Regions from separate parts of the Picosynechococcus sp. PCC 7002 genome, predicted to be linked through region 1. Evidence: predicted binding sites of a transcription regulator. Region 1 holds the regulator's gene; the other holds the start of a gene.
The links. Region 1 encodes NtcA, which controls nitrogen genes in cyanobacteria. Its sites were predicted from a motif close to TTTGTANCNNNNGNTACAAA; they were not measured.
Positions count from the first base shown of each region.

Region 2: a site for NtcA is predicted at 6,904-6,923, ahead of AACQ84_RS00705 (DUF4278 domain-containing protein). Genes of this name have one in related genera too.

Region 1 covers NZ_CAWLFA010000001.1:1,755,083-1,770,667, forward strand. The annotation lists gene alaS (alanine--tRNA ligase) at 1-1,391, shown strand, start outside; gene AACQ84_RS08525 (pre-16S rRNA-processing nuclease YqgF) at 1,446-1,847, opposite strand; gene AACQ84_RS08530 (DUF3084 domain-containing protein) at 1,862-3,232, opposite strand; gene ntcA (global nitrogen regulator NtcA) at 3,285-4,016, opposite strand; gene fabI (enoyl-ACP reductase FabI) at 4,297-5,073, shown strand; gene rsmH (16S rRNA (cytosine(1402)-N(4))-methyltransferase RsmH) at 5,150-6,022, shown strand; gene AACQ84_RS08550 (lysozyme inhibitor LprI family protein) at 6,102-7,061, shown strand; gene AACQ84_RS08555 (Uma2 family endonuclease) at 7,225-7,806, shown strand; gene AACQ84_RS08560 (Uma2 family endonuclease) at 7,848-8,399, opposite strand; gene AACQ84_RS08565 (THUMP domain-containing class I SAM-dependent RNA methyltransferase) at 8,531-9,655, shown strand; gene AACQ84_RS08570 (serine/threonine-protein kinase) at 9,721-11,172, shown strand; gene acnB (bifunctional aconitate hydratase 2/2-methylisocitrate dehydratase) at 11,294-13,900, shown strand; gene AACQ84_RS08580 (AIPR family protein) at 14,008-15,585, shown strand, end outside.
Region 2 covers NZ_CAWLFA010000001.1:131,111-146,695, reverse strand. The annotation lists gene AACQ84_RS00735 (Rqc2 family fibronectin-binding protein) at 1-613, opposite strand, end outside; gene AACQ84_RS00730 (hypothetical protein) at 670-1,251, opposite strand; gene AACQ84_RS00725 (YcjF family protein) at 1,274-2,875, opposite strand; gene AACQ84_RS00720 (DUF3611 family protein) at 3,154-3,756, shown strand; gene AACQ84_RS00715 (DUF565 domain-containing protein) at 3,783-4,154, shown strand; gene AACQ84_RS00710 (ATP-dependent Clp protease ATP-binding subunit) at 4,284-6,749, shown strand; gene AACQ84_RS00705 (DUF4278 domain-containing protein) at 6,955-7,368, shown strand; gene rppA (two-component system response regulator RppA) at 7,574-8,257, shown strand; gene AACQ84_RS00695 (transglycosylase domain-containing protein) at 8,254-10,641, opposite strand; tRNA gene AACQ84_RS00690 (tRNA-Gly) at 10,843-10,914, opposite strand; gene ribH (6,7-dimethyl-8-ribityllumazine synthase) at 11,014-11,490, opposite strand; gene psbZ (photosystem II reaction center protein PsbZ) at 11,633-11,821, opposite strand; gene murJ (murein biosynthesis integral membrane protein MurJ) at 12,043-13,644, shown strand; gene AACQ84_RS00670 (carbohydrate ABC transporter permease) at 13,651-14,529, opposite strand; gene AACQ84_RS00665 (hypothetical protein) at 14,708-14,992, shown strand; gene AACQ84_RS00660 (heavy metal-responsive transcriptional regulator) at 14,992-15,408, shown strand; gene AACQ84_RS00655 (bifunctional 4-hydroxy-2-oxoglutarate aldolase/2-dehydro-3-deoxy-phosphogluconate aldolase) at 15,405-15,585, shown strand, end outside.

The DNA of each region.
Region 1 (15,585 bases):
CTGAAGGCTATCAAGCGGAGATGAAAAAGCAGCAGGAACGCTCTAAGGCCGCCCATGAAACCATTGACCTCACCGTCCAAGGCAGCCTTGATGAATTAGCTGAACACATCCATCCGACGGCGTTTTTAGGCTATACGGATCTGCAATCCCAGGTCAAAATTGAAGCCGTTCTCGTGGATGGCCACCGGGTAGAAACCGCCGAAGCCGGGGTAGTGGTGCAACTGATTTGTAACCAAACACCTTTCTACGCAGAGTCTGGGGGACAAATTGGCGATCGCGGTTATTTCTCCGGCGATCAACTCGTCGTCCGCATTAACGATGTCCAGAAAGAGTCGGGTTTCTTTGTCCACCATGGCAAGGTGGAACGGGGCAGTTTAACGGTCGGCGACACAGTTAATGCCACCATTGATCGGGCCTGCCGTCGTCGCGCCCAGGCGAATCACACCGCAACCCATTTATTGCAAGCAGCCCTGAAAAATATTGTGGATGACTCCATTTCCCAGGCGGGTTCTTTAGTGGACTTTGATCGCCTGCGGTTTGACTTTAATTGCCCCAGGGCGTTAACGGCTGCAGAATTGACTCAAATTGAGGCCCAAATCAATACTTGGATTGCCGAAGCCCACGAAGGCCAAGTGGCAGTGATGCCCATTGCGGAGGCCAAAGCGAAGGGGGCCGTGGCCATGTTCGGCGAAAAGTACGGCGAAGAAGTGCGGGTTGTGGATTTTCCTGGGGTGTCCATGGAGCTTTGTGGTGGCACCCACGTGAAAAATACCGCTGAAATTGGCCTGTTTAAAATCATTTCCGAAACGGGCATTTCTTCTGGGATCCGCCGCATTGAAGCTGTGGCTGGCCCGGCAGTACTGGAATACCTCAAGGTGCGGGATCAGGTGGTCAAAGACCTCGGCGATAAATTTAAAGCCAAACCGGAAGAAATCACCGAACGGGTAGAAAATATCCAGGCGGAACTGCGCAACACCCAAAAGGAATTAGAAAAGGTCAAAGCAGAACTGGCGATCGCCAAATCCGAAGCCCTCGTGAGCCAAGCGGAAACCGTCGGCGAATTTCAGATCCTCGTGGAAAATATGGGCGATCTCGATGCCAAGGCCCTCCAGACTGCGGCTGAACGGCTCCAACAAAAACTGGGTGAGGCAGCAGTGGTCTTGGGGTCAACCCCAGAAGATGGCAAGGTTTCCCTGGTGGCCGCCTTTAGCGAAGGGATTTACAAAGGCAAAAAAGTACAAGCGGGTAAATTTATCGGCGGCATTGCCAAACTTTGCGGTGGTGGCGGCGGCGGTCGTCCCAACCTAGCCCAAGCCGGGGGACGGGATGCCAGTAAATTACCCGAAGCCCTCCACACTGCAAAACAGCAACTTCGTGAAACTCTAGGTTAAGCTCACACCCCAATCGTCGAGATGGGTCGGATTCTGGCCCATCTTTTTTGCTGTTTAGGTTGGGTTGAGATAGCGTTCGACCAATAAAATCGCCACAATATCGTCAATGGGTCGGGGAGGTAAGCGCATTCCCTGGGGAAGCAATCTCTGGAACAAATTGGGCGGATACATCTGCCAATAGCGATCGCGGGCTTCGAGGGTGCTATTGCGTTCATTGACAAAGGCGATCGCCATGTCTGGGGGCAAAACAGCGGTAAGCTTTTGATGCCATTCTTTAGCCGTCGTTTGATTGCCCATGACCACCAGGGAAACACCATACCTTTGGCACCATTCCTTGGCGATGTTGGGCGCTTGATCCGCTGCAATGACGCCATGGTTCAACAATTGCCCTTGGTCATCCAGCGCCGCAAGGCCACATTTGTCACGGCCTGGGTCAAACCCAAGATAAACGCTCATGTACTCTTCTTGTCCTATTGTCTGATGACGATTCTACCGTTACTGAGGCCCACTAATTCTAAGCGGAGGGGGCCAGCCGTAAAACCATTTTCGATGGCGATCGCCCGAATTTCTGTCACGGGTTCTGGTGAGTTGTTGAGGGCTTCGACAAAATTGATAATGTGACCGACATTGCCATCTTTAACTTGAATATCTCCGAGAACCCCGGCTCGCCGCGCCCGGAATTGCGCTGCCCCCAACAGAAAATCCACTGGACGCCGGGCCGCAGTAGGATTTTGTACACTCAGCTCCTCTAGGGACAAAGTGGCAATCACTTCCCCGGCGCGAAAAACCTGCTCATTTAAAGTCACATCCGCAAACACTTGGACGGAACCTTCCCCCTGGAGGTAGTTCCCCGCCGCCAGGAGGCGCACCACGTAGTCCCGACCATCGGCAATTTGCCCTAGGAGTTGTTGCACTTGGGCATTGGTAATTTGCACCACCCGCGCCTCAAAGTCAGGATTAACGCCTCCGGTGGCAATGATCGCGTTGCGATTCGCTTCCCGGAGCAGCTGATCAACGGCTTGGCTGGCTGCTTTGGGATCAATAATCCGCACCACCCCAAAGGCTAAAACTTGCCCTGTGGTGAGGGCGACATTCCCACTCCGGAAATTGATGTAGTTGGCTTCGAGGATATCAATTTGCTGTTCTAGGGAGCCAATCTGATTTTCTAGGCCCGTGAGCACTTGATCTTTTTGGGCGATCGCCTGGTCGAGTTGGGCAATGCGACCATCGCGCTGGTTGATCTCGGCTTGGAGCTCACTTTGTTGGGCTTCTAGGGCTTCGATCTGCTGGGAGCGTTCCTCAATAATGGTGTTTTGTTGATTGAGCTGGGCGCGGAGGGTTTCACTTTGGGCTTGGAGGCGATCGCGCTGTTGCCGCAAGGTCGTTTGCTCTGTGGTGAGCGCATTAATATCAGCCTGAAGTTCGCTGGCTTGTTCCCGAAAACCCGCCAGTTGAGTTTGGGCCGTTTCAAATTTTGCTTCAATCTCCTGTAAATCTTGTTCTGCTTCTAGGCGATCATCCCTCGCGGCCTGTAACTCTTTTTCAATCTTTTCCTTTTCCGCCGTCACATCCATCAACTCTTGCCGCCGCTGGGCGAGGATTTCATCCAACTGAAAAACCCCCTGGCGCAAGGACTTGCTCAAGCCAAACAATAACCCCAAGGTGCTAGCTGCGATCACTGTTCCCGTCATTACCGTGACGACCACCGCCGTCTGTTTTGGCCGCAGATTAAATAATGTAAGCCGCGCTTTGCCGACCTTACTACCAAGGCGATCGCCCAGTGCCGCCAGGATGCCCCCCAAGATTAAAACTGAAAAGATTAGTACAAAAGCACTGGTCATTTAACAAAAAGGTGACATCCAAACACACAAGTATGACTTCTCTACTTTAGCGTTAAGCGAACTGTTGACTCAGGTTTACGGGGTCATGGACGGTAATTTTTTTCTTATAAATCGAAATCATGTCCTGTTCCCGGAGTTCTCCCAGGAGGCGCGTTACTGTCACCCGTGTCGAACCAATTGCTTCGGCGATCGCCTGGTGGGACAGTTTGAGATCAATGCGAATCCCCTCATCGGTCGGCACCCCAAAATCTCGACAGAGAATTAACAAGAAACTCACCAGACGTGACCCCATATCCCGGTGGGCCAGGGTTTCAATCATCATCTCCGTTTGTAAAATCCGTGACGACAGCCCCTTTAGCATTAACATTGCTAATTCTGGGTGCTCATTAAGCGCCTTTTGCACCTGCTCAATGGGAGCCGATAACAGTTCCACAGGAGTAAAAGCCACCGCATGGTAAAAGCGATCCGACTTTTGTCCCGTGAGTAGCGATAAAACCCCAAAGACACTATTCTCCCGGAGCAGGGCCACCGTAATTTCTTCCCCCGCTTCATAGACCCGAGACAGCCGGACAGCTCCTTTCAGAAGAAAATAAACCCGTTCCGCTGGGTCCCCCGGAAAAAAGATCGTCTTGCCCCGGTCATAGTTCTCCACAACAGGTGGGAAGGGGCCACTGTGAAACTGACGAAACGCTGTCGCAAGGTCTGTAATTTGAGTCGCAGGTAGTTCAGGCACTGGATTGGCAGAAGAGAAAGGAGGTTGGTTGAAATCAGGGTTGTACATCATAGATTCTGTTGGGCAACAGTTCCCCACCGTGATGGGTGAAATATCAGCGCTCAGTGTGCAGAGACCATGAGCATTCCCCTTAAACTAAATCTTACTCTGGTATAGTATTTTGTACTTTTTGCTTCAAAATAATTATGGATTTCTGGGTTAGTTCCCAGGCATTTTGCAGAATTTTCCCTGATTTGCCCTAAAGTAGCCGTTTGCATCGAAGTCACCAGAGCGCGAAGATAATATACGCTGGCTTCTTGGCTTTAATTTTTTATACTTTTTGAGAACCCATATGCTTGATTTAACCGGAAAAAATGCCCTAGTCACTGGGATTGCAAATAATAAGTCCATTGCCTGGGGGATCGCCCAACAATTACATGCCGCCGGGGCAAATATTGGGGTTACCTATCTCCCCGATGATAAGGGACGGTTCGAGAAAAAAGTAGGTGAGCTTGTGGCGCCCCTCAACCCTTCCCTTTTTCTCCCCTGTAATGTGCAGGATGATGCCCAGGTGGATCAAGTGTTTGAGTCTGTCAAAAAAGAGTGGGGCAAGTTAGATATTTTGATCCATTGCCTTGCCTTTGCGAACCGCGAAGATTTGACGGGTGATTTTAGTGATACTTCACGGGATGGGTTTAATACGGCCCTTGACATTAGTGCCTATTCTTTAACGCGTCTGGCCCGGGGGGCTAAAACCGTGATGACCGAAGGGGGCGCCATTGTGACCCTGACTTATTTGGGTGGGGTGAAAGTCATCCCTAATTACAATGTGATGGGTGTGGCAAAGTCGGCCCTTGAAATGAGTGTGCGTTACCTCGCGGCGGATCTGGGCCCCAGTAATATTCGCGTGAATGCCATTTCGGCTGGCCCGATCCGGACTTTGGCGTCTTCAGCGGTGGGCGGCATCCTCGATATGATTCACCATGTGGAAGCCACGGCTCCTTTGCGTCGGACTGTGACCCAAAAGGAAGTGGGTAATGCGGCGGCTTTCTTGTGTAGCGATCTTTCTAGCGGGGTCACGGGTCAAGTGCTCTATGTGGATTCTGGCTACGAAATTATGGGGATGTAATGTCCTGGTTTAGTGGCGATCGCCCTTGGGTTCCCCCTCAGTGATAGGGGGATTTTGTTTTTTATTGGATAGGTTCATGGCGGCAGAGTTTAAACATATTTCGGTATTGAAAGAAGAGTTGGTAGCAGGTTTGGGAGTGAAACCGGAAGGCCATTACTTAGATGTGACCCTGGGTGGTGGTGGCCATACAGAATTGATTTTGCAGCAATATCCCGATGTGCGGGTGACGGGGGTAGACCGAGATAGCCAGGCGATCGCCGCAGCGTCAGAACGATTAAAATCCTTTGGCGATCGCTTCCGGGCGGTGCGGTCAAATTTTGGTGAATATCAGCCCCAGGGAGAAAAATTTGACGGGATTATCGCTGATCTTGGGGTGAGTTCGGTGCAATTTGATCAAGGCGATCGCGGCTTTAGTTTTCGTTTTGATGCCCCCTTGGATATGCGCATGGATCAACAACAGACATTAACAGCGGCGGATATTGTCAACACCTATGAGGAAAAGGCGTTGGCGAATTTGTTCTATGAGTATGGTGATGAACGATTGTCACGACAAATTGCGAAAAAAATAGTCATGAAACGCCCGATTCAGACAACTAAAGAACTAGAAGAAATTGTGTTTTATACCTATCATCCCAAGGCTAGAAAAGTGAAAATTCATCCGGCAACAAGGGTCTTTCAAGCATTACGTATTGCCGTCAATGGTGAACTCGATGCACTGCAATATCTATTAGTCAATGCCCCCCAATGGCTTAAGCCCCAAGGCCGATTAGGGATTATTAGTTTCCATAGTTTAGAAGATCGTCTCGTCAAAAATGCCTTTCGGCAGCGGGACATTTGGCGGATTCTAACAAAAAAACCAATGGTTGCCAGTGAAACGGAAATCAACCAAAATCCTCGGGCACGATCCGCAAAATTACGCTTTGCCGAGTTGAAAGAAACAACAGAATAGGCGAGCTAATTAATTCAATAAGATAGAAAAAGCTATCACACAAGTCGGTTTTGTACATTAAGTTTGATCGTCATTAAAAATGAGACAAATTCTAGAAGGAATAATCAGTCTGATTGAAGCCCTGATAACTTGGCCTAGCTTATTCTTCTATATAGCCATAAAGTATCACAAAGAATTTCGTGCAATTCTCAATAGATTAGAAAGCGCAAAATTTGGTGATGCAGAAATTTCCTTAAGTAAAAAACAAACAGAAAAGGCCATTGATAAAACCTTAGAAGAATTTTCTAAAGATATCATGACTCCAATAATTCAAAGCCTAGCACCAAATGAAGCTTCAAACACTAACAAAAATCGATATTTAAAAAACAATAATGGAGAGATAAATACGGCTTCTTTTTCAGTACAAATTGGTGACGTAGACGGTGATGGTAGGGATGAATTTGTTATTTCGAGTATGGAAGGCCTCTACTGGTGTCGCGTGAGAATTTTTAAGCCTATCTTGGAATTTAGAGAACAAGAAATAAAAACATATTTTGAAATGATTGGTGAAATCTGCCCTGTAAATTTCCTAGAAGACGTAAGTGATATAGATAGAGACGCATATGCTGAAATCATTGTAAATGAAGATAATAAAAGCTCAGGTCTCCCGCATGCTGCTGGACATAGAGACCGGGTAGTCTATAAATTTAGAGATGGTCAACTATATGAATTTTCAAGAGAGGAAATTCCACGATTGAATACTCAGTTTGAGATGAATAAATTTGCAGAAAAGTCTTTTCGAGAAAAAGACAAAATAATGAATGATATCATTGACAACCTTCTATCTGAATTTGAGGAAAATAAAGATCTAATTGAATTAATAAAAGAATCACAAAATGCTTGGCTAATATATCGAGAAAAGCAAGCGAGAATTTGGTCTGAAATTGTCAAAGGAGGCTCGATGTATGCAATGATCTATTGTAATCATATGGCTAGGCTTACAGATCAAAGAATAGACGAGATGAATAACTTGATAGATCGTGAAGAAGGTTGTTTTTGACTTTTTGAATTCTCTTTGTTTTTGCTTATATAAAAATCCAACCTATATTAAGTCTGTATATGAATATAAAAAACTCTCGCGTCCAAAAGTAATTGCCCTTTTTCTGAAACAGACAAGCTAAGCTGGATGCAGACAAAATTTTCTGGCGATGGGGTCTAGCGTAATGAATTTCACCCTCAGTCTTCCCGATACATGCAGGCTCAGTGGCGAACAATTTTTTGAGTTGTGCCAAAACAATCCGGACTGCCGCTTTGAACTCAGTACCCAAGGAGAATTGATTATCATGCCACCGACGGGCGGAGAAACCGGACGACGCAATATTAAGCTATCTGCCCGCCTGGAAATATGGAGTACAACAAATCAACAAGGCGTTGCGTTTGATTCTTCCACTTGCTTTAAGTTGCCCAATGGTGCCCACCGTTCTCCAGACGCGGCCTGGGTAAGTCGTCACCGTTGGGATGCCCTCACCGCTACCGAAAAAGCGAAGTTTCCGCCCCTCTGTCCAGATTTTGTTGTGGAAATTCGTTCCCCTAGCGATCGCCTCCAAACCCTCCAGGAAAAGATGCAGGAATATCAAGACAATGGCGCAAAATTAGGCTGGCTGATTGATCCGACCACGGAGCAGGTAGAAATTTATCGAGAAAACCAAGCGTCAGAAATTTTAGAGCAACCAAATTGTCTTTCCGGAGAACAAGTTTTATTAGGCTTTGAACTCGATTTAAACCCCATTTGGCATCTGGATTGATTATTTTTGGGGATATTGGGCCGTAAAGGTCTGGATTGCTTCTAATCGCGACGGCATAACACACATTGCGCCAACAGTTCAAAGTCAAGATCTGGCAACAATTTACTTTTGGGTAAAGCTTGGTAGGTATTTTCTTCGAGGACATAAATTGAAAATTTTTCCGCTTGCCACAGCCAAACTTCCTGAATGCCGAGGCGTTGATATTTTTCGAGTTTCTGGGGACTACCGCTGGTGACATTGACTTCAATGGCGAGATCGGGATGCTCTTTTTGTTCACCGAGATAATAGGATTCGTCTGGTTCAAAGGAAACGGATTTTTCTCGCGAGACCCGGGTGGCACTCCCGACAGGATGAAATTCGATCCCTTGATTGAACAAATATAGTTCTACAAGAAAGCCGATAATGGTTTTGATGGATTTGTGGTATTCCTCCAGGGTCATCAGTTCGATTACTCCGTCTAGGTAGGTGATCCGCAGGCTGGCAGCTTGACCGATCGCCGTTTGGATCGCCTGGAATTCTTCCCAACTGTAGCGACCAGGGAGGATTAAGTTTTGGGTTTCGGTGAGGACGGGGCGGCTCGTGGCAACGGTCATAAAATCGTCCCTCGTGCTGGGTGATGGTATGTTCTATCCTACCGAATTCGGATTAGGAAAAAGGCGATCGCCCCATCCCTTACACTGGGGGATAATCTTTCCGGCAAACAATTTCAGGCGATAGATATAGAATGCAAACCTATTTTGCAACGGTAGCCCAGGGCATTGAGGAGCTTGCGGCCCAGGAACTGACAAACCTCGGTGCCCAGGCGGTGAAAACAGAATATTGCGGGGTCTCTTTTCAAGGCGATCGCCAGTTATTGTACAAAGTCAATCTCTGGTCACGGTTGGCGTTTCGGGTGTTGGTACAGATTAGAAAAGTTAAAGCATTTACGGCCAAGGAACTCTATCGGGGCGTACAAAGCATTGACTGGTCTGAATACCTCGCACCCAACCAAACCATTGCCGTCACCTGTACCGGTAAAAATAAAAATCTCAATCACACCCATTTCACCGCCCTCCAAGTAAAAAATGCGATCATCGATCAACAGCGGGATCAATTTGGCGATCGCTCCAGTGTCAATGTCGAAGATCCTGACGTGCTGATCAATGCCCACATTCGCGATAACCGTTGCACTATCAGCCTCGATAGCTCCGGCCATAGTTTGCACCGTCGGGGTTATCGGCCCGCCATGGGGAAAGCACCCCTCAAGGAAAATTTTGCCGCTGGTCTCCTGGATCTCGCCGAATGGACGCCGGATCTGCCCCTCGTGGATCCCCTCTGTGGCTCCGGCACCTTTGTCATTGAAGCCGCCCTAAAAAGTTTGAATTTTGCCCCCGGCCTTTTCCAGGGGGATTTTGGCTTTCAGCATTGGCAAGATTTTGATGCCGAGCTTTGGCAAACCCTCCTCAACGAGGCCGAATATGCCACCAAAGACCAACTGCAACAGCCAATCATTGGCCAAGACCGCGATCAAGAAGTGATTCAACAGGCTTGGACGAATGCGGAAAATTGTGGCGTTGCCGACCATATCCAACTGGCTTGTCGGGAACTGGAACAAGTAGAAGCCCCTGCCGACCGTGGCGTGATTATCTGCAATCCGCCCTATGGCCATCGTCTCGGTGCTGATGAAGATCTAGGGCTGCTTTATAAACGCATTGGCGATATTTTCAAACAGCGGTTTAAGGGCTGGACGGGCTATATTCTTACGGGGAATGCAGAACTGGCGAAACGGGTCGGACTGCGGGCGTCGCGGCGCTTTGTAGTCTATAACGGTGGCTTGGAATGTCGCCTGCTGAAATACGAACTCTACTAAAGGGTTCTCTGTTAGGATGGGGGGCAAATTGACGCTCTTTTTTCACCTCATTTTTAAACCTTGGCATGGAGATCCTCTGCACTCGTCCCGGATGTCACCATCCCCAAAATCATTTTAGTGATCTCGATGATCCAACCCACCTAAAAACAGCCCAGCAGAAATATTGCACCAGTTGCGGGATGCATTTAATTTTGGGTGGCCGCTACCTTCCCCAAAAACTTCTCGGTCAGGGGGGCTTTGGGACGGCTTTTTTGGCGCGCGATCGCTATACGCCGACCATGCGCCTGTGCGTGGTGAAACAGTTTCAGCCCATGGGGAATTTAGATGATCAGCAGTTGGCCATGGCCCAGGAATTGTTTGAGCGGGAGGCCCATGTTTTAGAACGAATCGGCAATCGCCACCCCCAAATTCCGGATTTGTTTGCCTTTTTCCCGTTGATCGTGCCCCAACCCCAGGGCCAGGGAACAGCCCAGTATTTTTATCTCGTGCAAGAGTACATCGAGGGGAAAGATCTAGAACAGGAATTAGCGGCACGGGGCAAGTTACCAGAGACGGAAGTTAAAGAAATTTTCGTGTCGATGTTGAAGGTTTTGGCCTTTGTCCACGACCAGGGCACGATCCACCGGGATATTAAACCGTCGAATATTATGCGCCATGTGGACGGAGAACTTTATCTGCTGGACTTCGGGGCAGTAAAGGAGGTCACGGCAGGGGCAGGGGCGGCCAGTGCGTCCCAACGTTCGACGGGGATTTATTCACCGGGCTATGCACCACCGGAACAGATGCGGGGGGCGCAGGTTTATCCAGCGACGGATCTCTATGCGTTGGCAGTGACCTGTATTGTGTTGCTCACGGGGGAAACGCCGGAAACATTGTTTGATGGGTATCAGAATAAATGGCAGTGGCGCAAATTTATCCAAAAAATTGAACCGCGCTTTGGGGCGCTTTTGGATTTGATGTTGGAACCCACCCCAGGCGATCGCCCAAAATCTGCCCAGGTCGCCCTCAAACTTTTAGACTTGCCTAACCAGCAACAAGGCTCCGCTCAACCTGCCACCGCCGCCACAAGGGTACAGCCCCCAGCCCCGGCAAAATCCCCTAAACAACAAAAACAGCCACCCCTTGCGCCACCTAAAAAAACGCCACCTCCTGCGAAAGCCTCGACTGGGAACCAGGCCGCCACTGGTTCTGTGGTGCCACTCCTGATTGGGGTAGGGTTTACGGGCTTTCAGGGAGTATTATTAATGCCCCTTGTGGGGACTTTCTTGGCGGGCAATGTGGGCATGGGCGTTTGGGGGGCGGCCATGGGGTTAATCATTTTGGCGATCGCCCGACGCATCCTCGAACTGAAGGAAATGGTGATCCTCGGTGCCATTACCCTGGGGGCGGCTTTTTTCCTGGTGCAAACTATGGAATTTACCACCCTGGCAATGATTGCTGTTTTAGTCGGGGCGGGCTTGGTGGCGGCGATCGCCTTGTTTACCCTGATTTACCGTTTGCTCCAAAAAATTCTTTAAACAGCCCAGCTTTGCCTTACTTCTATGGACAATCCAAGACTGAGATTGTTCACCCATAGCGTCATTACAGCGGGCATTACAATAGAGTATCTAAAACGTTAGATAACCGATAGATCTCCCTATGCTAGAAGCCTACCGCAAACACGCCGCCGAACGCGCCCAATTGGGAATTCCCCCTTTACCGCTAACCGCAGAACAAACCTCTGAACTCTGCGATCGCCTCAAAAATCCCCCCGAAGCAGAACAAGCAGAACTGCTGAGTTTATTGCGCGATCGCGTGCCTCCCGGTGTTGATGAAGCCGCCTATGTGAAAGCGGGTTTTTTAACCGGAATTGCCAAAAAAGAAATTACTTGTCCCCTGATCAGTCCCCAGGGTGCAGTGGAACTCCTGGGAACTATGGTGGGTGGCTATAACGTCCAATCCCTCGTCGAACTCCTCAAATCCCCCGACAGCAATATTGCCAGTGCCGCCGCCACTGCCCTGAGCAAAACTCTGTTGGTTTTCGATGCCTTTAACGATGTCCTCGAACTCTCTGATACCAACCCCTACGCCAAACAAGTGATCGATGCTTGGGCAGAAGCCGCTTGGTTTATCGGTAAGCCCAAAGTTCCCGAGGCGATCGCCGTTACTGTCTTTAAGGTTCCCGGCGAAACCAATACCGATGACCTTTCTCCCGCGCCCCACGCCACAACTCGCCCCGACATTCCCCTCCATGCCCTCGCAATGCTGGAATCAAAAATGCCAGAGGGGTTAGAAACTATTGCCGAACTGAAGCAAAAAGGTCATCCCGTTGCCTATGTCGGTGATGTGGTCGGTACCGGTTCCTCTCGGAAATCAGCGATCAACTCCGTACTATGGCACCTCGGCCACGACATTCCCTTTGTCCCCAACAAAAAAGCAGGCGGTTATATTCTCGGCGGTAAAATTGCCCCGATTTTCTTCAATACCGCTGAAGACTCCGGTGCACTGCCCATTGAGTGTGATGTCAGTAAGCTTAATACGGGCGATGTGATCACCATTCATCCCTACGCAGGCAAAATTACTAACGAAGCGGGTGAAACAATCTCTACCTTTGAACTAAAGCCTGAAACGATCCTCGACGAAGTGCAAGCGGGTGGCCGAATTCCTTTGCTGATTGGCCGGGCACTCACCGACAAAACCCGTGAAGCCCTCGGACTCGAACCGACGACGGTGTTTGTGCGTCCCTCCCTGCCAGAAGATACCCACAAAGGGTTTACCTTGGCACAAAAAATGGTGGGTAAAGCGTGCGGTTTAGAAGGGGTTCGTCCTGGGACATCCTGCGAGCCGATCATGACCACCGTGGGTTCCCAAGACACCACTGGCCCGATGACTCGCGATGAGCTAAAAGAGCTGGCTTGTCTCGGTTTCAATGCGGACTTGACCCTACAAACTTTCTGTCACACTGCCGCCTATCCGAAGCCAGTTGATGTCGTTACCCACAAACAACTGCCCGACTTCTTTGCGACCCGTGGCGGTGTTGCCCTCAAACCCGGTGATGGCATTATCCACTCGTGGCTGAACCGGATGTTATTGCCCGATACCGTGGGAACTGGTGGTGACTCCCATACCCGTTTCCCCTTGGGGATTTCTTTCCCGGCGGGTTCTGGTTTGGTGGCCTTTGCAGCGGCCCTCGGTGTCATGCCCCTTGATATGCCGGAATCTGTCCTCGTGAAATTTACGGGCGAACTGCAACCCGGTGTCACCCTCCGCGATATTGTCAATGCGATTCCCTGGGTGGCGATGCAACAGGGTAAATTGACCGTCGGCAAAGAGAACAAGGTTAACGTCTTTAACGGTCGGATCATGGAAATGGAAGGTCTGCCGGATCTCAAGGTAGAGCAAGCCTTTGAATTGACCGATGCTACTGCCGAGCGTTCCTGTTCTGGTTCGACGATTAAACTCAGCGAAGAAACCGTGGCGGAATATCTGCGGTCTAATGTCGTGCTGATGAAGAACATGATTGCCCGTGGTTACTCCGATGCGCGTACCCTACTGCGTCGGATTGCGAAGATGGAGGAATGGCTCGCGAATCCTTCTCTGATGTCGGCGGATCCTGATGCGGAATATGCGGATGTGATCGAGGTGAACCTGAATGAGATTAAGGAACCCATCGTTGCGGCTCCGAACGATCCTGACAATGTCAAACTGATGTCTGAATGTGCAGGGGACAAAGTTGATGAGGTGTTCATCGGTTCCTGCATGACGAATATTGGTCACTACCGCGCAGCGGCGAAAATCCTGGAAGGGGCGGGTGTTGTCAAAGGTCGTCTCTGGATTTGTCCACCCACGCGCATGGATGAAAAGCAACTCCGGGATGAAGGGGTTTACGGTGTCTTCGCGGCGGCAGGAGCGCGGACGGAAATGCCCGGCTGTTCTCTTTGTATGGGGAACCAAGCCCGCGTTGAAGATAATGCAACAGTTTTCTCTACTTCGACCCGGAACTTCAATAACCGGATGGGCAAGGGGGCGCAAGTTTACCTTGGTTCGGCGGAGTTAGCAGCGGTTTGTGCGCTCCTCGGCAAGATTCCCACTGTGGAAGAATATCAGGCGATCGTCTCTGAGAAGATTGATCCGTTTAAGGGTGATCTATACCGTTATCTCAATTTCAATGAGATTGATGGCTTTGAGGATGAGGGTCGCGTGATTGCCCTTGAGGATATGCCGAAGATCGAAGATCTCCTCGGTATGCCTGTAGGCGCGAAGTAAAAATATAGGAATCTGATTTTATAATTAAGGTGAATCATCATTGATTCACCTTTTATTAGCCTATAATTTAATTATCATTTTTATCCTAAGAAAGAAAAATATCAGAAATGCAAACAGATATCAACATAGACTATTCAAGCCTTGTTACACATATCAAGCCATACATAATAAAAGGAAGAACAGAGTCTACTGCATTTCTTTATTGGTTTCTAATAAATATTTATAGGCTTGAAGAAATGGATGTTCAAAATATAGTTTGCGATGGTAGTGGAGACAAAGGAATTGATGGAATATATATAAATCACAACGAAGAAATTATTGATATATTTCAAGCTAAAATAGTCAAAACTCCAACAAAAACTCTTGGGGATTCACAACTTAAAGAATTCATCGGTAGTCTTCGTCAAGTCAAGAATGATATTGACCTAGAGAAATTCATAAAAAATACACATAATGTACAGCTTAAAGGGTTGTTAGAAAACAACAAAGAATATTTTTTATCACCAGACTTTACTGTGCGTGGAGTTTTCATTACAAATATCAATAAAGATCATAATGCAAAGCTTCTATTAGATACATTCTCTAACAGTGATTTATCTTTGGTCGTATGGGACAAAGATTTGATTGTTGAAAATTATACTTCCAGTGAAAAAGCAATACCAAAGACACAACAATTATCTTTTGATGTTTATGGATTTGATCATGCAGAATTTTATGTAAAAAACTCAGTAAAGATTGTAATTGCCCCTCTTTCGGCTATAGATTTGGTAAAGATGGAAGGGATTGAAAATCAGCAAATTTTCGAATTGAATTTAAGAAAATCATTGGGTAGCAATAAAACAAAAGTCAACAAAGATATAAGCAATAGTATTAAAGATTCTTCTGAGCATATCAATTTTCTGCTCTATCATAATGGCATCACAATTATTTGTGAAAGTGTTGACACATCCGAAAAAGATAAAATAAAAATCAAAAACTATTCGATTGTTAATGGGTGTCAAAGTGTTTCATGCCTTTATAAAAACAAAGAAAGTATTACAGAGGACTTGCGGATTTTAGCTCGTCTTATTCAAGTTCCTTCTGAGTCTGATTTGATATCAAAAATCACTTACAATAGTAATAATCAAAATGGTATTAGAGCAAGAGATTTCCGCTCAAACACACCTACTCAAGTACGTTTGCAGCAAGAAATCAATACAAATTTTTCTGACTTTGTATATCAAATCAAGACAGGAGAAACAAAAAAAGCTCAAGTCGATGATAATCAAAAAATTATTGATAACACTCTTGCTGGACAGCTAATGCTTGCTTTCGATCTCAAGCTGCCCTCCAGAGTTCAAAGACCAGGGCGTATTTTTGATGATTGGCATCAAGAAATCTTCTCACGACCAGAAGTAAATGGTGCAAGAATTGTCGCTTTATTTAAAATATTTAACATTGTCAGTAATAGTTTAAGTCAAGTTAACCCATCTATATTTGCTGGATATCAAATAACAAAATTCTTTTTGCTCTACTTGCTGCGTCAAGTTCTTGAACTTGATGAAGAAGGAAAGGAATTTTGTAAACATCCAGAGGATTTTTTCTCGTCCAGCACTCAAGAGAGAAAAATGGAGTTTGCAATTAGCCGAATAATTAGCGATTTAATTATTGATTTAAATGCAGAATTTGAAGAACGTGGAGGTCAA
Region 2 (15,585 bases), 1.6 Mb from region 1:
TAGGACTCACGCCCCGGTAATTTTCGAGGATTTGTTTTTTCAGGGATTTGGGTAATAGGGCGATTCTTTCTTGCCAGCGTTCAAAGGATTCTGTAGGGCTGGGCGCTGTTTTCGTCAGGGCCGGTGGAAATTCGTAGGGTTGGCCGGTTTGGACGGGGCGGACGGTGGAGCGATCGCCACTAATTTGTTGGGCCGTAGTAACAATTTGCTGGTCAGCATTGGCGAGGATTACGTTGCTATGTTTCCCCATAATTTCGACATACAAATGCCATTGGGGGACTTCTCCAGGGCGGCGGCCAAACTGAAAATCCACCACCCGTTCCCAGGGTTGGATCAGTTCAATTCCCAGCAAGGCCGAACCTTTAATCAAGTGGCGCAGTTGGTCGCTAAAGGTAAAGGTATCGGGATCCCTGGGGGGGCGATCGCCTAAATGCATTCTGGCGGCCTGGGGGTGCCAAGATAACCAGAGCCATTCCCGTTTTTCGAGGGTACGCAGGGCTAAACAGAGGGTTTGTTTGTCGTATTGATAAACTTGTTCGAGGCGCGCCGGCACCCAGTCCCGCTGTAATTCCGTGACCAGGGCCACCAAGGTTGTGTAGTCTACTGCCTGAATTTTCATTGCTGCTCGATTCTCCCCAATGCCGATGCCACGGATCGCAGTCTTGGATCTTAGGGGCTTTCGCTAAAACTATCCAGATAAGCGCCGATATATTTTTTCATCCGCTCGATGAAATAGGCCGAAAACAGTTCCCCATAGTCTGCTTCTACGAGGGCGATCGCCTCATTGAAACGGTGATGACCACAGGCGATAAACTGCGCCGTAGAAATGGCATGGAACTGCGATTCTGCCCCAGGCACATTATTTTTAAACGCATCAATATAAAGTCCCCGCACGCGGCGCACATAGTCTGTTTCCCAATCGCTAAATTCAACGGTGCCGATACTGGGAAACGACAATTCCACATTTTTCATAAAGCCCATCACCATGTTCATACATTGCCGGGTCTGCTCGATGGGGAGCGCTTGGGCCGCGCCGCGCCGATAGGCCCATTGGGTAATGCCGTTGGTCACTTCTAGGGCGCGCAGTTTTGCCAATTTATCCAAGGTTTCCGTCGGGAAGCGATCCAGATCTTGCAATTGCTGTTCAATTTCGGCTTGAAAACCAGCAAAATCCGCCGCAAAAAATTCCTTGAGTTCGTAAATTTCCGCTAATTTCTGCCAGTTAATCTGTCGCTGTGGTGCCATAATCATGCCTCAAGCTTCCGCGCAAAATCTACCATTCATCCCGCCGTCGCCGTTGGGGTGCCGTCCATTCCAACTCCGCTAACTCTGGGTCTTCTTCCAGTTCAATTTGCCACACTTCCTTAAAGGGATTGACAACTTTTAGAATTGCATCGCCGACAAAATCTTTGACAAACTCATCTTTTTTACTGAGCTTAAACTGTTCCTGCACTACTTCCGTGATCCCGCCATCGCCCCAATCCTGGTCATGGCAGAAATATTCAATGAAACTTTTGCCCGCAATGCGCGTGAGGTAGGCGGCTGTCACCCCTTGGATTGCTTTGCCCACGAGGTACGTAGCAATGTTTGTTTGGAGAATTTTTGCAAGAATTTCCACCGCCCCTTTAACGACCCCTAAACTAACGAGGGTTTTGCCGAGGGAGACGGCTAATTCTTTACCGCGATCGCCATCGATTTCGCAGCCATACACCCGACCAATTTCCATTACCATCTGGGCATTTACCGCCGCCGTCGCCAACATATCCACCACAGGTAAAGGCGTTACAGCAATTACTCCAGCACCAATCCACTGGTAGCGTTCGATCACTTGTTCGGCCTGTTTTTTCCGTTGGTGTTCAATGATTTTGCGGGCTTCTTCCCCCAGGCGTTGGGATTGTAGGAGGAGATTATCTGCTAACAAATCATCCCCTTCAGCCCGCAGCACCACCGCTAAACGCTTTACTAGGGGCATCACGTCCGGCTCTGGGGTAAAAATTTCGCCATCCTCTAGTTCTACGGGTTGGGGATTGGCACAGACTAAAACCACGTCCTGGGGAGTGATCAGGTGTTGCACTTTTTCCTTGAGGCGATCGCCAATTAATTGTTGATCAGCGTCTGCGTAAACGTCGATTTTGTTAAACACCAACAGCGATCGCTTGCCAATTTCAGCCAGCTCACAGAGGGGATCATATTCCGATTGCCGCAGATCGTTATCCACCACGAAAATCAGCAGATCCGCATTGGTTGCCAACTCCCGCGCCAGGCGATCGCGTTGAATGCCCGCTTCCCCCGCTTCTAGAATCCCCGGCGTATCCGTGATCAAAATCTGCCGATTCACCCCTTTTAGTTTCAGGCGATAGGTCTGGCCGGTCTGGGTAGTGCCCATGGTCGCTTCGACGTTACCCACCATTTGCCCAATCAAAGCATTCACCAAAGATGTTTTGCCCGCTGATCCCGTACCAAAGACAGCCACCTGGAGCTCTTGGCGCTCAAAATTCGCCTGAATTTCCTGGGAACGGTTCAGGAGGACTTTCTGGACGACTTTATCTTGGATTTGGTTGACTTGCTGTTGAATGGTGCGTAGATTTGCCGCCGCCACCTCTGTTTTTTCCGTGGGCAGTTGGGGCTGGTAATTGACAACTTTCCGGGGCGATCGCGGTTTTCGTTTGCGACCAAAGAGGTTGAAATAGCGCCAAAACGTCCAGAGAATTAAACCAATTAAAGCAATAAGCACCAAAATCAGCAGATTTGCCAGAAATGGCGCCGTAAAGGACACCTGGAGATAGAGACGATAGAGGGAATTCACCAACCACAACATCAGCCCCAGAATAATACTCAGGCCAATGAAAAATAAGGTGAGGCGAATCGGGTGCATTAACGCGCAAACTCTCTGAAAAACCTGATGACCATCATAGCTTGTCCCCCTTCGCTGAGGATGCTGTAACCCTTAGTTCACTTGACTCCCATTGTTTGTTTCCGGCTGCTTGGTCACGATTGATCTTGGTGATGGGCATCAAATGCTAGACAAGGGAGCGCTGGTTGGAGTTATGGGCGATCGCCTTTTCCCTTTTGGCAACCCAACAGTTGATATAAGAGAATGGAGCAAAAGCAAATTCTGACCCTGCAGACATAACCCCATCACCACAAACTCCTATGAAACGTGATTCCTACGGTGCTTTAGCGGGCGCATCGATCCCCGCCGCCATCCTCAGAGCCTCGGCCACCCTCAAACTCGCCGGTAATATTGGCTTCTGGGTACAGATTATCCTCGGTGTTGTCGCAGCGCTAATTCTCCTCTTTGCCAGTGCGAGCCTAGTCGGCAGTGATGCCACCAACGCCAACCAAGATATTCGCTTTAGCCAGGGAAGCAGCTTTGGGCTATTCTGTGCCGCCGGCGGTCTCATTGCCCTCATCGTGAGTATCTTTTTCTTCTTCCGCTACAAAACCATTGCCCGACTGATGCTCGCGGGTGATAGCTCCCTCCGGCCCAAGAAATCCTACACCATTCAAACCATTAAATTTGGTCTCTTGGCTAACCTCCTGGGTATGATGTTTGCGATCATTGGTGCCGAAGCCTTTGTGGGGCTCGTCCTAGGGAAATCTTTGACCATTCCCCAGGGGGCCGTTTTTTCAAACACATCCCAGCTCATTCAACCGAAAGATTTATTTATTATCCTGGCGAATACCCACACGATCGCCTCCCATTTCACCGGGATTGTCATTGCCCTCTGGCTCCTCGATCGATTGAATAAATAATGTCCTCACCGTTCCCGACGTGACCTATGCAACGTACCCGACTCAATCTCCTCCTGGGGGAAACCCTTGGGCAATTTACCAGTTTTTTTCAAAATCCATGGCGCAAGATGGCCTTGCTCGCCATTTTTCTCCTTTTTGGAAACTTTGTTGCGACGGTTTTTCCGCCGGCTATCGGCCAAGCCATGGCTTGGGATCCGATAGTTGCCATTGGGATCATTTTTTTGGCTGAAGTTAGTAATTTTCTCTACTACAGACAAGGCGATCGCCAAACCATTGCCCAAAAAGCGGCCACAAACCCTACTGCGCCCCAGAGCCGACTCTTATTTCAACTGATGCATGTCTTCAAAATTGGGCTGCTGTATGGCCTCACTGTTTCTGCCGTTAACGTCGGTTCGTAGCGAATGTTACCAGAGCTTGCCAAGGGGGAGAAACCGTATCAGAATCAATTGTTCTAGGCATCAACCAAAAATTTCCCCTGTGCTAGAATCAACTCTACATAGGGACTAGCAGCAGGTAAAAAACAGGTCATGTTTGAACGCTTCACAGAAAAAGCTATTAAGGTGATTATGCTCGCCCAAGAGGAAGCGCGTCGCCTTGGTCATAACTTCGTTGGTACGGAGCAAATCCTCCTCGGTCTCATTGGTGAGGGGACTGGCGTTGCCGCTAAGGTACTCCGGTCTATGGGGGTTAATCTCAAGGATGCCCGCATTGAGGTAGAGAAAATTATTGGACGGGGTTCTGGCTTTGTGGCCGTTGAAATTCCGTTCACGCCCAGGGCAAAACGAGTTTTAGAACTCTCCCTCGAAGAAGCTCGCCAATTAGGTCATAACTATATTGGTACGGAGCATTTGTTACTAGGCTTAATCCGTGAAGGGGAAGGAGTTGCTGCCAGAGTCCTCGAAAATTTAGGGGTTGACCTCTCCAAGGTGCGTACCCAAGTAATCCGGATGCTCGGTGAGACCGCAGAAGTCGCAGCGGGTGGCGGTTCTTCCCGGAGTAATAAGACACCGACCCTAGATGAATTTGGCTCAAATCTGACCCAACTGGCAAAAGATGGCAAACTTGATCCCGTCGTTGGTCGTCAAAATGAAATTGAACGGGTGATTCAAATCCTCGGGCGCCGCACGAAAAATAATCCGGTACTGATTGGCGAACCAGGGGTCGGGAAAACGGCGATCGCCGAAGGTCTTGCCCAAAGAATTTCCAATGGGGATGTACCTGACATCCTCGAAGAAAAGCGCGTTGTCACCCTCGACATTGGTTTGCTGGTTGCGGGCACGAAATACCGGGGTGAATTTGAAGAACGCCTCAAAAAAATCATGGACGAAATTCGCCAAGCCGGGAATGTGATCCTGGTGATTGACGAAGTCCATACCCTAATCGGTGCGGGTGCTGCGGAAGGGGCGATCGATGCCGCCAATATCCTCAAGCCTGCCCTCGCCCGTGGTGAACTGCAATGTATCGGTGCCACCACCCTTGATGAATATCGCAAACACATCGAGCGGGATGCGGCCCTTGAGCGGCGTTTCCAGCCCGTCATGGTCGGTGAACCCTCAGTCGAAGAAACTATTGAGATTCTCTTTGGTCTGCGGGAACGCTATGAACAGCACCACAAGCTGAAAATTTTGGATGAAGCCCTCGATGCAGCGGCAAAATTAGCCGACCGTTACATCAGCGATCGCTTCTTGCCCGACAAAGCCATTGACTTAATCGATGAAGCGGGTTCCCGTGTTCGGTTGATCAATTCCCAACTGCCCCCCGAAGCGAAGGAACTCGATAAAGAATTGCGCGATGTCCTAAAGCAGAAGGATGAAGCGGTGCGCTCCCAAGACTTCGATAAAGCGGGTGAATTGCGCGATCGCGAAATGGAAATCAAAACCGAAATTCGGGCGATCGCCGCCAGCCAAAAAGAGAAAAATAGTGACATCGATGCCGTGGTTGATGCTGAAGAAATCGCCCACATCGTCGCCTCTTGGACAGGGGTTCCCCTCAACAAACTTACCGAGAGCGAATCCACCAAGCTTCTCAACATGGAAGACACCCTGCACCAGCGTCTCATTGGTCAGGAAGATGCCGTTAAAGCTGTATCTCGCGCCATTCGTCGGGCCCGTGTTGGCTTGAAAAACCCCAACCGTCCCATCGCCAGCTTTGTCTTCTCTGGCCCCACTGGGGTTGGTAAAACCGAATTAACCAAGGCTTTAGCTGCCTACTTCTTCGGTTCTGAAGATGCGATGATTCGCCTCGACATGTCTGAATTCATGGAACGGCACACTGTTTCTAAACTGATTGGTTCCCCTCCCGGATACGTCGGTTATAACGAAGGGGGTCAGTTAACCGAAGCCGTCCGTCGTCGTCCTTACACCGTTATTCTCTTTGACGAAATCGAGAAAGCCCACCCCGACATCTTCAACATGCTGCTGCAAATCCTTGAAGATGGACGCTTGACCGACGCGAAGGGGCGCACCGTGGACTTCAAGAACACCTTGATTATCCTGACCTCCAACATTGGCTCTAAGGTCATTGAGAAAGGTGGCGGTGGCCTCGGCTTCGAATTTGGCGAAGATGCGGCAGAATCCCAGTACAACCGGATCCGTTCCCTAGTCAACGAAGAACTCAAGCAATACTTCAGACCTGAATTCCTCAACCGTCTCGATGAGATTATTGTCTTCCGTCAACTTAACAAAGAAGAGGTTAAAGAAATCTCCGAAATCCTCCTTAAGGACGTCTTCAAGCGCCTGACTGAGCAGGAAATTGAGCTGCAAGTTACCGACAAGTTTAAGGAGCGACTCGTGGAAGAAGGCTACAACCCATCCTATGGTGCCCGTCCGTTACGTCGCGCGATTATGCGCCTGTTAGAGGATGTCCTTGCTGAGGAAATTCTTTCTGGCCGCGTTGGTTCTGGTGATACGGCGATCGTCGACATCAATGAAGAAGGTAAAGTGGCCGTCAGTAAAGCGGCAAAACCTTTGGAATTAGCCAAGCAACCTGGTTAACTGTGACCAATCTCTAGCCTGTCGATAACCCTAACGTTAATTAAAACCTAAGATGCTAAGAGGAGCTTTCGGGCTCCTTTTTTGTGGTTTGGTTATACGCAATCTAAGTAGAATCCTTAAGTTTTTCTGATTTTTTCGAGAAAATCTAGGGATTAATGTAACAATAGTTACAGAAAAAGTTTTGAGGCACAGTGAGGAAATCTCTATGAAATTGACATATCGTGGTGTTTCCTATGATTCTCTTCCCGCAACCTTAGAAGTGACAGAAGGGGATATCTTAGGTCGTTATCGTGGACAAACGGTGCGGCGACACTGTGTAACGCAAACAGTTGATCGTCCGGATGTTGAGTCAGTACTCCTCCACTATCGGGGTGGCACCTACGCGATTCAGCAACCTGTGGTTAAAGCGACGGCCCAACAGCAACAGGAAGCGGCCGCTGCAGCTTGTCCGGTACGAGTCCCACAGCTCTCTAAATTAATGGGTCAAGACGCCCGGCGTGTGCACCTGGAAAATATGCGTCGCAGCTTAGAACGGCGGATCCGCACGGCCCAAGCCCAGGGGGACGAACAACTGATTACCCTGCTGCAACAGGAGTCTAATGCTTTATCCTCGGTTTAAGGTGTGATTTTGATTTAAACTCTTTCTGACTCTGGTGATAGAACAAGGTAAATCTCCCCAGTAGTTATAACAGTAAGAATAATGAATATTAGTTGGAAGTGGATGGAAGCTGCTTCCTTTTTTATTGGGAAAATGGTCGGTGATCGCCTTGGGTCAGGTTTCCTTCTTCGGGAATAATGGGAATCAAGGTGTTTTGGAAGTAACCATGCGCATTTTGTTGGTAGACGATGAACGGGAATTACGGGGCGCCCTGAGCCAAGTGCTCCAACGGGAAGGGCATACCGTAGCATTGGCAGAAACTGGCCAGCAGGGGTTAGAACTGGCCTGTGATCAAGAGTATGATCTACTGATTTTGGATTGGATGTTGCCGCAATATTCGGGGGTTGAAATCTGCCAACGGGTGCGATCGCTAGGCCGCACAACGCCTATTTTATTTTTAACGGCCAAGGATACGGTGGACGACCGGGTTTCTGGTCTGGATGCTGGTGCCGATGATTATTTAGTCAAGCCCTTTGAGTTGCGGGAACTGCTGGCCCGGGTGCGGGCGTTATTAAGGCGATCGCCAGGGGGAGAACCACCTAATCGTTTAAGAATTGCCGATCTCGAATTAGATGTGGCCAACCAAATGGCCTACCGTGCTGGCCGGGCTATCCGCCTCTCGGATCGGGAGTTGCAACTCCTGAGCTATTTTATGGAGCACCCGGCTCAACTTCTGACCCACGAGCAAATTTATCAACACCTCTGGCAAGATGGCGATGAATCTCCTAGCAGTAATGTGCTGGCGGCTCTGGTACGCTTGCTACGACGCAAGGTAGAAGCAAAAGGCGATCGCCCTCTAATCCACACCATTTACGGAAAAGGATATTACTTTGGCGAGCAGAATACCTAGGGAGCTGTTTCCTTCTTCTGAATAACAGGGGGAGCCGGCACATCAACATTCGTAGGAGCTGGTCTTGGGGCCGCCGGCGGACTCGGTGGCGTTGCGATGGATGCAGGTCGATTATTACTCGGTAAGGGGGCAAGGGGAGGCACAGTATCCGCCGGATCAGTGAAGTCAAAGGCCGGTGCTGGGGGTTTAATTTCATTGTCGACCACAGCTTTATTATCATTGTTCGTCGGTGTTGTCGCCGCTGCCTCTGAGGTTGGGCGCTCATCAGAGGATGCTTCCGTGGTCTCTTGTGCTTCTGAATTTGTGGTGCTGGTTTTTTCTTCTGTATCTGTGGCAACGACCTGCGTTTTTTTCGCGCCTCCTTGGATTGGTTCTGCGGCAATAGAACCGACGCGATTATTCAAATTTGGTAATTTGGGAAAATCTTCCACCGTCATGGCCGCCGCAATTTGACGCATTGCATCACCCCAAAGGCGCGCCGCTGTACTACTGGCTCCCCAGGTGGGTTTATTATCGTCATTGCCGAGCCAAACCCCTGTTACCATTTGGGGGATGTAACCAATAAACCACAGGTCTCGCGCCTGATCGGAGGTGCCTGTTTTCCCGGCCACTGGACGACCAATATTCGCTTGGCTGCCGGTACCGCTACTCACGACATTGCGCAGCATGTAAGTCATGATGGCGGCACTATCAGAATCGATAGCTTGGATCGGTTTGCGGTTCGCTTGGTAAACGACCTTGCCATTGCGATCAAGGATTCGACTAATGCCATACACAGGCTGATAAGCGCCACCATTTGCGAGGGTGCCATAGGCGGCGGTTAGCTCTAGTAAATTTACTTCCCAGGCCCCCAGAGCTAGGGAATAGGTGGGCTTCATCTCTGATTCAACGCCCATGCGGTGGGCGAGATTAATGATCGGGTCCCAACCCACATCAAGCATCACACTCAAGGCGATGGTATTGATCGATTTTGTCAGGGCTTCTGTGAGGGAAACAGCTTGATTGCTGACGGTACCGGAATAGTTCTTCGGACGGTAGCCATCAATGGCAAATTCTTGGTCAACGTAGGTTGCATTGGGAGACATCCCAGAGGCAATCGCCGCTGCATAGACAAACATTTTGAAGGTTGAACCAGGTTGCCGTTGGGCTTGGGTGACGCGGTTATATTGATTATTTTCAAAATCTAAACCCCCAACCATCGTTTTAATCTGGCCACTGCGGGGATCGATGCTCACCATCGCCGCCTGTTCAAAGCGTTGATAACGCCCGTAGTTCGTAATTCCTTCCGCTACAACCGCCTCTGACCACTCCTGCCATTGAGGATTTAAGGTCGTTTCAATGACAAAACTGCCCGTTTCCAACTGCTCTGGGGAAAGGTACCGTTTCAGTTCTGCCTTCACATAATCAGCAAAATAGGGGTATTTGCGCAGTAAACGTTGGGGCGTTTGCCGATTCGTTTCAATGGGGGTGGCGATCGCCGTTTCATACTCGGTCTGGGAAATATAACCCTCTTCCCACATCCGCTCTAGCACCTGATCCCGCCGTACTGTCGCCGCCTGGAGATTAACAAACGGTGAATATAAACTGGGGGCTGGCGCTAAACCCGCAATCATCGCCGTTTCCCCTAGGGTCAGTTCTTCTAAATTTTTACCAAAATAAACCCAAGCCGCATCCGAGACACCATAGGCCCCGGAGCCTAGATAAACTAAATTTAGATAACTTTCTAGGATCTGCTCCTTGGAGAACTGTTCTTCTAATTTCGTCGCCAAGCGCATTTCCTTGACCTTACGCGCTAGGGTCATTTCCTGGTTCAAAAAGACAATACGCGCCACCTGCTGCGTAATGCTACTGCCCCCTTCTACGACTCTGCCTGCCCGAAAGTTCATGTAGGCGGCCCGTGCGACCCCCTGTAAATCCACCCCAAAATGCTCATAGAAGCGTCGGTCTTCACTGGCAATAAACGCCTCGGTTAAAGTCGTTGGTACGGCCCAGATTTTGACCCGGTCATGGGAAACAGGCCCCACCTCTTCAATGACACTGCCATCTGCTGCTTGAATGGTAAGGGTGCCAGGACGTGTATAAATTAAGATTTCATCGACATTTTCCGGCACCAGTGCCTCTAGTTCCTGCCAGCCCCGGTAGATGAGAAAACTGCCGCTGCCAACCCCAAGCACAAGTCCCGCCAATAGCCAAAGCCGCCAACGTCGTCTTTTTGATTTTCGCTGTGGCTTTTGGGGTGATGCGCCGTTATCTGTAATGGTTTGTGGTAATTCTCCCCCGTCCATGGCTACCCTTTCAGCACCTTGTAAGTCATGGTCAGAGCTAGCCCCAGGTTGTGACCCACTCTGCAATTGATTGGTGTTGTCTTCTAGGGGTTGAGACACTGACTTTCTGACAAAATTAAACACGCCGAAATCCTCTAAGCATGGCTCGAATTAAGCGATAGATTATGATGCATCGCGGTCTTTGATTCGGAGCCAGTTTAACAAATGTGCTCGAATATTCCAGACAGTCTATAGCAAATCGCAACGATTGTACCAGGCCAATGATGAGGTTATTTTATTGTTTGATTAGTTTTTTAGTTAAGCGGGTAACGCGATTCGAACGCGCGACATTCACCTTGGCAAGGTGACGCTCTACCGCTGAGCTATACCCGCTTGCGTGCTGAGCACGTATACAACTATGCCAAGAAAAAACGAAGATGTCAAGGGTCTCATTGATTTTTTTTGAGATCCCGTTGGCGATCGCCCCAAAGCTTAAATCTTTCCCATCAGACTCGCCATTTCTAAAGCACTGAGAGCGTAGCCCCAACCGAGGTTATTCTTAATCCCGGCCCGTTCGAGGGCCTGCTGCATGGTATCTGTGGTCAGGACGCCAAAAATAACCGGTACGCCCGTTTGGAACGCCGCCGCCGCAACTCCCTTGGAAACTTCAGCCGCAACGTAATCAAAGTGGGGAGTATCGCCCCGAATCACCGCCCCAAGACAAATGATGGCATCGTATTTACCAGAATCGGCCAGTTTTTTGGCGACTAGGGAAATTTCAAAACAGCCGGGCACCCAAATGTAATCGATTTGCGCTCCTTCTGGATCGGTATTGACTCCATGACGACGGAGACAGTCTTGGCAGCCTGCGAGGAGCTTGCTTGTTACCAGGTCATTGAAACGACCGATGACGATCGCCAATTTGAGCGCTTGGGTGTTGTCGTTATAGGTTCCTTCAAAGGTAGCCATAATGGATTGGTAGAGAAAAGGTGTAAAGGGGGAAATTAATAAAAAAATTAAGGTGCAATCACGTTGAGGTTGCCAACGCAGAAGATTGCACCTTGGGGGAGATCAGGGCCGTCCTGATCGCCAAACATAGGAATGTGCGTGGTTAGATCACGAAAAAATTCAGGACACCGACGGCAATGACCAAAACAGTCCAAGCAATGGAACCGACAAAAATCAAGGATTTGGACTGTTCCCAGTTGGTGGGGGAAGCATAGGCAACAGGAACACCAATTACCATCAGGAACGAAAGGGCCACGAGGGCAGCAAGGGCAAGTTGGAATAAAATAGTCATTTTTTAAAATTCTCCCAAGACAGCAAGCAAATGGGGTTTATGGGCTTAGGATGCCAAATAGGGTTTTGAAAATCCTAAAGTTTTCATTGTTTATAGTAAGCTACCAGAAAATTGACCTTCTCTGGTAGATGGGGCCGCAAGTGATTCTCAAAGAAGGCATTCTCGGTGAGAATGGGAAAGCTTTTCGCTTTTTATTGTATTTTTTTAATTCCTAAAAGATTGTGACTGATTCTCCTCGAAAGTCTCGTTCGCTAGCTGGTATTGCGGGGGTTGTGGCGATCGCCACCCTGATTAGTAAGGTATTCGGCTTGGTGCGAGAGCAGGCGATCGCCCGGGCGTTTGGGGTGGGGCCAGTGGTCGATGCCTATGCCTATGCCTACATCATTCCGGGCTTTTTGCTCATTCTCTTGGGGGGAATCAATGGGCCATTTCACAGTGCCTTGGTGAGTATCTTGGCGAAGCGGGATCAAGAAGACGCTGCGCCCCTCGTCGAGACAGTTTCTACCCTAGTGACGGGGGGACTCCTGTTGATCACCGTGTTGCTGGTGGTCTTTGCGGGATTTTTCATTGACTTGGTGGCCCCAGGTTTAGAGGGCACCGTGCGGGAGTTGGCGATTTTGCAGTTGCAGATTATGGCCCCTTTGGCGGTCTTTGCGGGTCTGATTGGCATTGGTTTCGGGGTGTTAAATGCTTCGGATCAATATTGGCTACCGGGGATTAGCCCGTTATTTTCGAGCCTCAGTGTGGTGCTCGGGGTCGGCAGCTTGATCTGGATTTTGGGGGAACAGGCCAGCGCCCCCGAATATATGCAGTTGGGCTGTATTGTCCTCGCTGGAACGACCCTCGTTGGTGCGGTTTGGCAGTGGCTCGCCCAGGTGTTTGCTCAGTGGAAATCGGGCTTAGGTACCCTGCGGCCCCGGTTGGATCTGAATATTCCAGGGGTGAAGGATGTGATGCGGGTGATGTTGCCTGCCACCTTGTCTTCGGGGATGCTGCATATCAATGTTTATACCGATATGTATTTTGCCTCCTACATTGAGAGTGCGGCGGCGGCGATGCGCTATGCCAATTTCATCGTCCTTACACCCCTGGGGATTATTTCCAACATGATTTTGGTACCGTTGTTGCCTGTGTTTTCACGGTTGGCGGCCCCAGAAAATTGGGATGATTTAAAGATTCGCATTCGTCAGGGTTTGTTACTCACGGCCCTTTCGATGTTGCCCCTGAGTGCAATTTTTGTCTCCCAGGCGCGGACGATTATCCGGATTATCTACGAATACAATGCCTTTGCGGCGGAAGCGACGGCCATTGTTGCTCCAGTCTTGATGGCCTATGGGATGGGGATGTTTTTCTACCTGGGACGGGATGTGCTGGTGCGGGTTTTCTATGGCTTGGGGGATGGGGTCACGCCGTCGCGGATTAGTGTTTTTAATATTTTTTTGAACGCGTTTTTAGATTTTATTTTGGTAAACCAATTCCAGACGCCGGGTTTGGTCTTTGCCACGATTGGGGTCAATGTTTTTTCGATCATTATGATGCTTGGGATCTTAAACCGTCGCCTCGGCGGATTGCCCTTGGGAGAATGGGGCTTAAATTTGCTGGGCTTAACGGGGGCAGCGATCGCCGCTGGATTTGTAAGCTGGGGAATTTCGCTGGGGGTAGAATCCTTGAGTTTCGGCCAAAACCTCTATGTGCAGGGCTTGGAATTATTCGTGGCGATCGCCTTTTCTTTAGCCGTTTTCTTCGGCCTCGCGAGTTTGTTGAAACTGCCAGAACTCGAAATTTTTTGGCAGCGCATCAAGGGCAAACTCAAGCGCCGTTAAGGGAAGCTAAAAGCCTTGATTGGTTTGGCGAGACAGATAAAGATTAAAAATGGAGAGCACAAAAATTACCAGGAACAAGACTAGGCCAATGGTGCAAGCATAGCTGATCTCTAAATTTTGAAACGCCTGCTCATAGAGGTAATAGACCACCGTTTTTGAAGCGTTTAACGGCCCCCCCTGGGTCATCACATAAATTTCTTCAAAGACTTTTGTCGCCGAAATCGCCGAAATCACAGACACTAGCAAAATGTAAGGACGCATCAAGGGCACTGTAATGTCTAGATGTTTGCGCCAACCGTCTGAACCGTCTAGGGAAGCTGCTTCATACAGTTCCGGAGAAATCGCCTGCAACCCCGCTAGATAGATCACCATGTAATAGCCTAACCCTTTCCAAATGGTAACCAACATCACACTCCAGAGGGCGAGTTTTGGATCCGTCAGCCAAGGAATCCCATCCCCTAAACCGACTTGCTTCAGAAGTTGATTAAAAAAACCATTGGAGGCATACAGGGCGCGCCAGGCAATCCCCGCCACCACCAGAGAAACGATCACTGGGGTATAAAAAGCCGCCCGAAACCAAGTAATTCCCCGGAGACTCTGGTTCACCAAAATGGCCAAGGCTAAGGAAAAACTCACTAGTATCGGTACGACCCCAATCAGATACAACACCGTATTACCCAAGGTTTTCCAAAATAGATCGTCCTGGAGCAGCAGGGCAAAATTTTTAAAGCCGATCCAACGGGGCGTTTGGGTCAGGTCGTATTGGTACTCGGTGAAACTGAGGTAAAACGCTTGGAGAGCTGGGAGGGCGACCGCTAAGCCCAAAATGGCAAGGGCCGGTAACAGAAAAAGATATGGCGTCAGGAACTTAGTTGAAAGTTTCATGGGGAATACTGGGGCGCAGAATCAAAATGTATCTTAAGGCAAAAATCCAAGGTTGCCTGACCTAGACGGTGATTTGGGGCCAGCTCCTGAACCAAGGAGAAGCGCCAATTTGTTAAGCTAAAGGTGATCGTTATTCATTATTTTTCAGCCCCTGTGGAAAATTTCCCTGGAAAATTCTATGGCCCGTTTCAATCGACGAACTGTTAAGCGTTTATATCGTAAGGAGCCAGTGTCTAGCTTCTTGATTGTGATGGGTTTAATTGAGGTGGTGATTGGGGGCGTCGATGAGCATTGGGGTCTATTTACCATCGGCTTGGGATTTGTATTGGGGGCGATCGCCATTCGTTGGTCTCGCATTCGTCGCGATCAACGAGATCTCAATCGGGTTTTACCGCGCCGTTATTTACCCCCCACGGAAGTGAATGTGCCGCTGCCCCAGTTGATGAACGAAAGACAACGCTAATGGTAACGGCAGATTATGGCCTCAAAATTGGGACAGTGGCCCAGCAAAGCGGTTTACCGGTAAAAACGATTCGCTACTATGCGGATCTGGGTTTGTTAAGCACGGTGATGGGGCGATCGCCAAAGGGTTATCGACTCTTTTCGGCGGCGGTCTTTGCTCGGTTGGCATTTATTAAACGGGCCCAATCCCTCGGTTTAAGCCTCGAAGACATTGGCAAGATCCTGACAGTGCGCGACCAAGGAACCCTGCCCTGTGGGGTAATTAGGGAGTTATTAGAAGCGCAACTCCAAGAAATTAATCAGCAAATGGCTGCCCTGACGATCCTAAAGGGGGAGTTACAGGGTATTCTGTCTGGTTGGCAAGATTTTTCTGATCAGCCCCAGCCCCCATCGACCATTTGTCCCAATTTGCAATGACCCCCCTCCAACAACGCTGGTTTGCACAACTCCGAGAACACCGGGCGATCGCCGTTATTCGGGCTGTGGACTGGCAACTGGGAATAAAAATGGCTGAAACCGCGATTAACGGGGGATTAAAGCTCATTGAAATCACCTGGAATAGTGACCAAGCTGGCCACATCATTGCGACCCTAC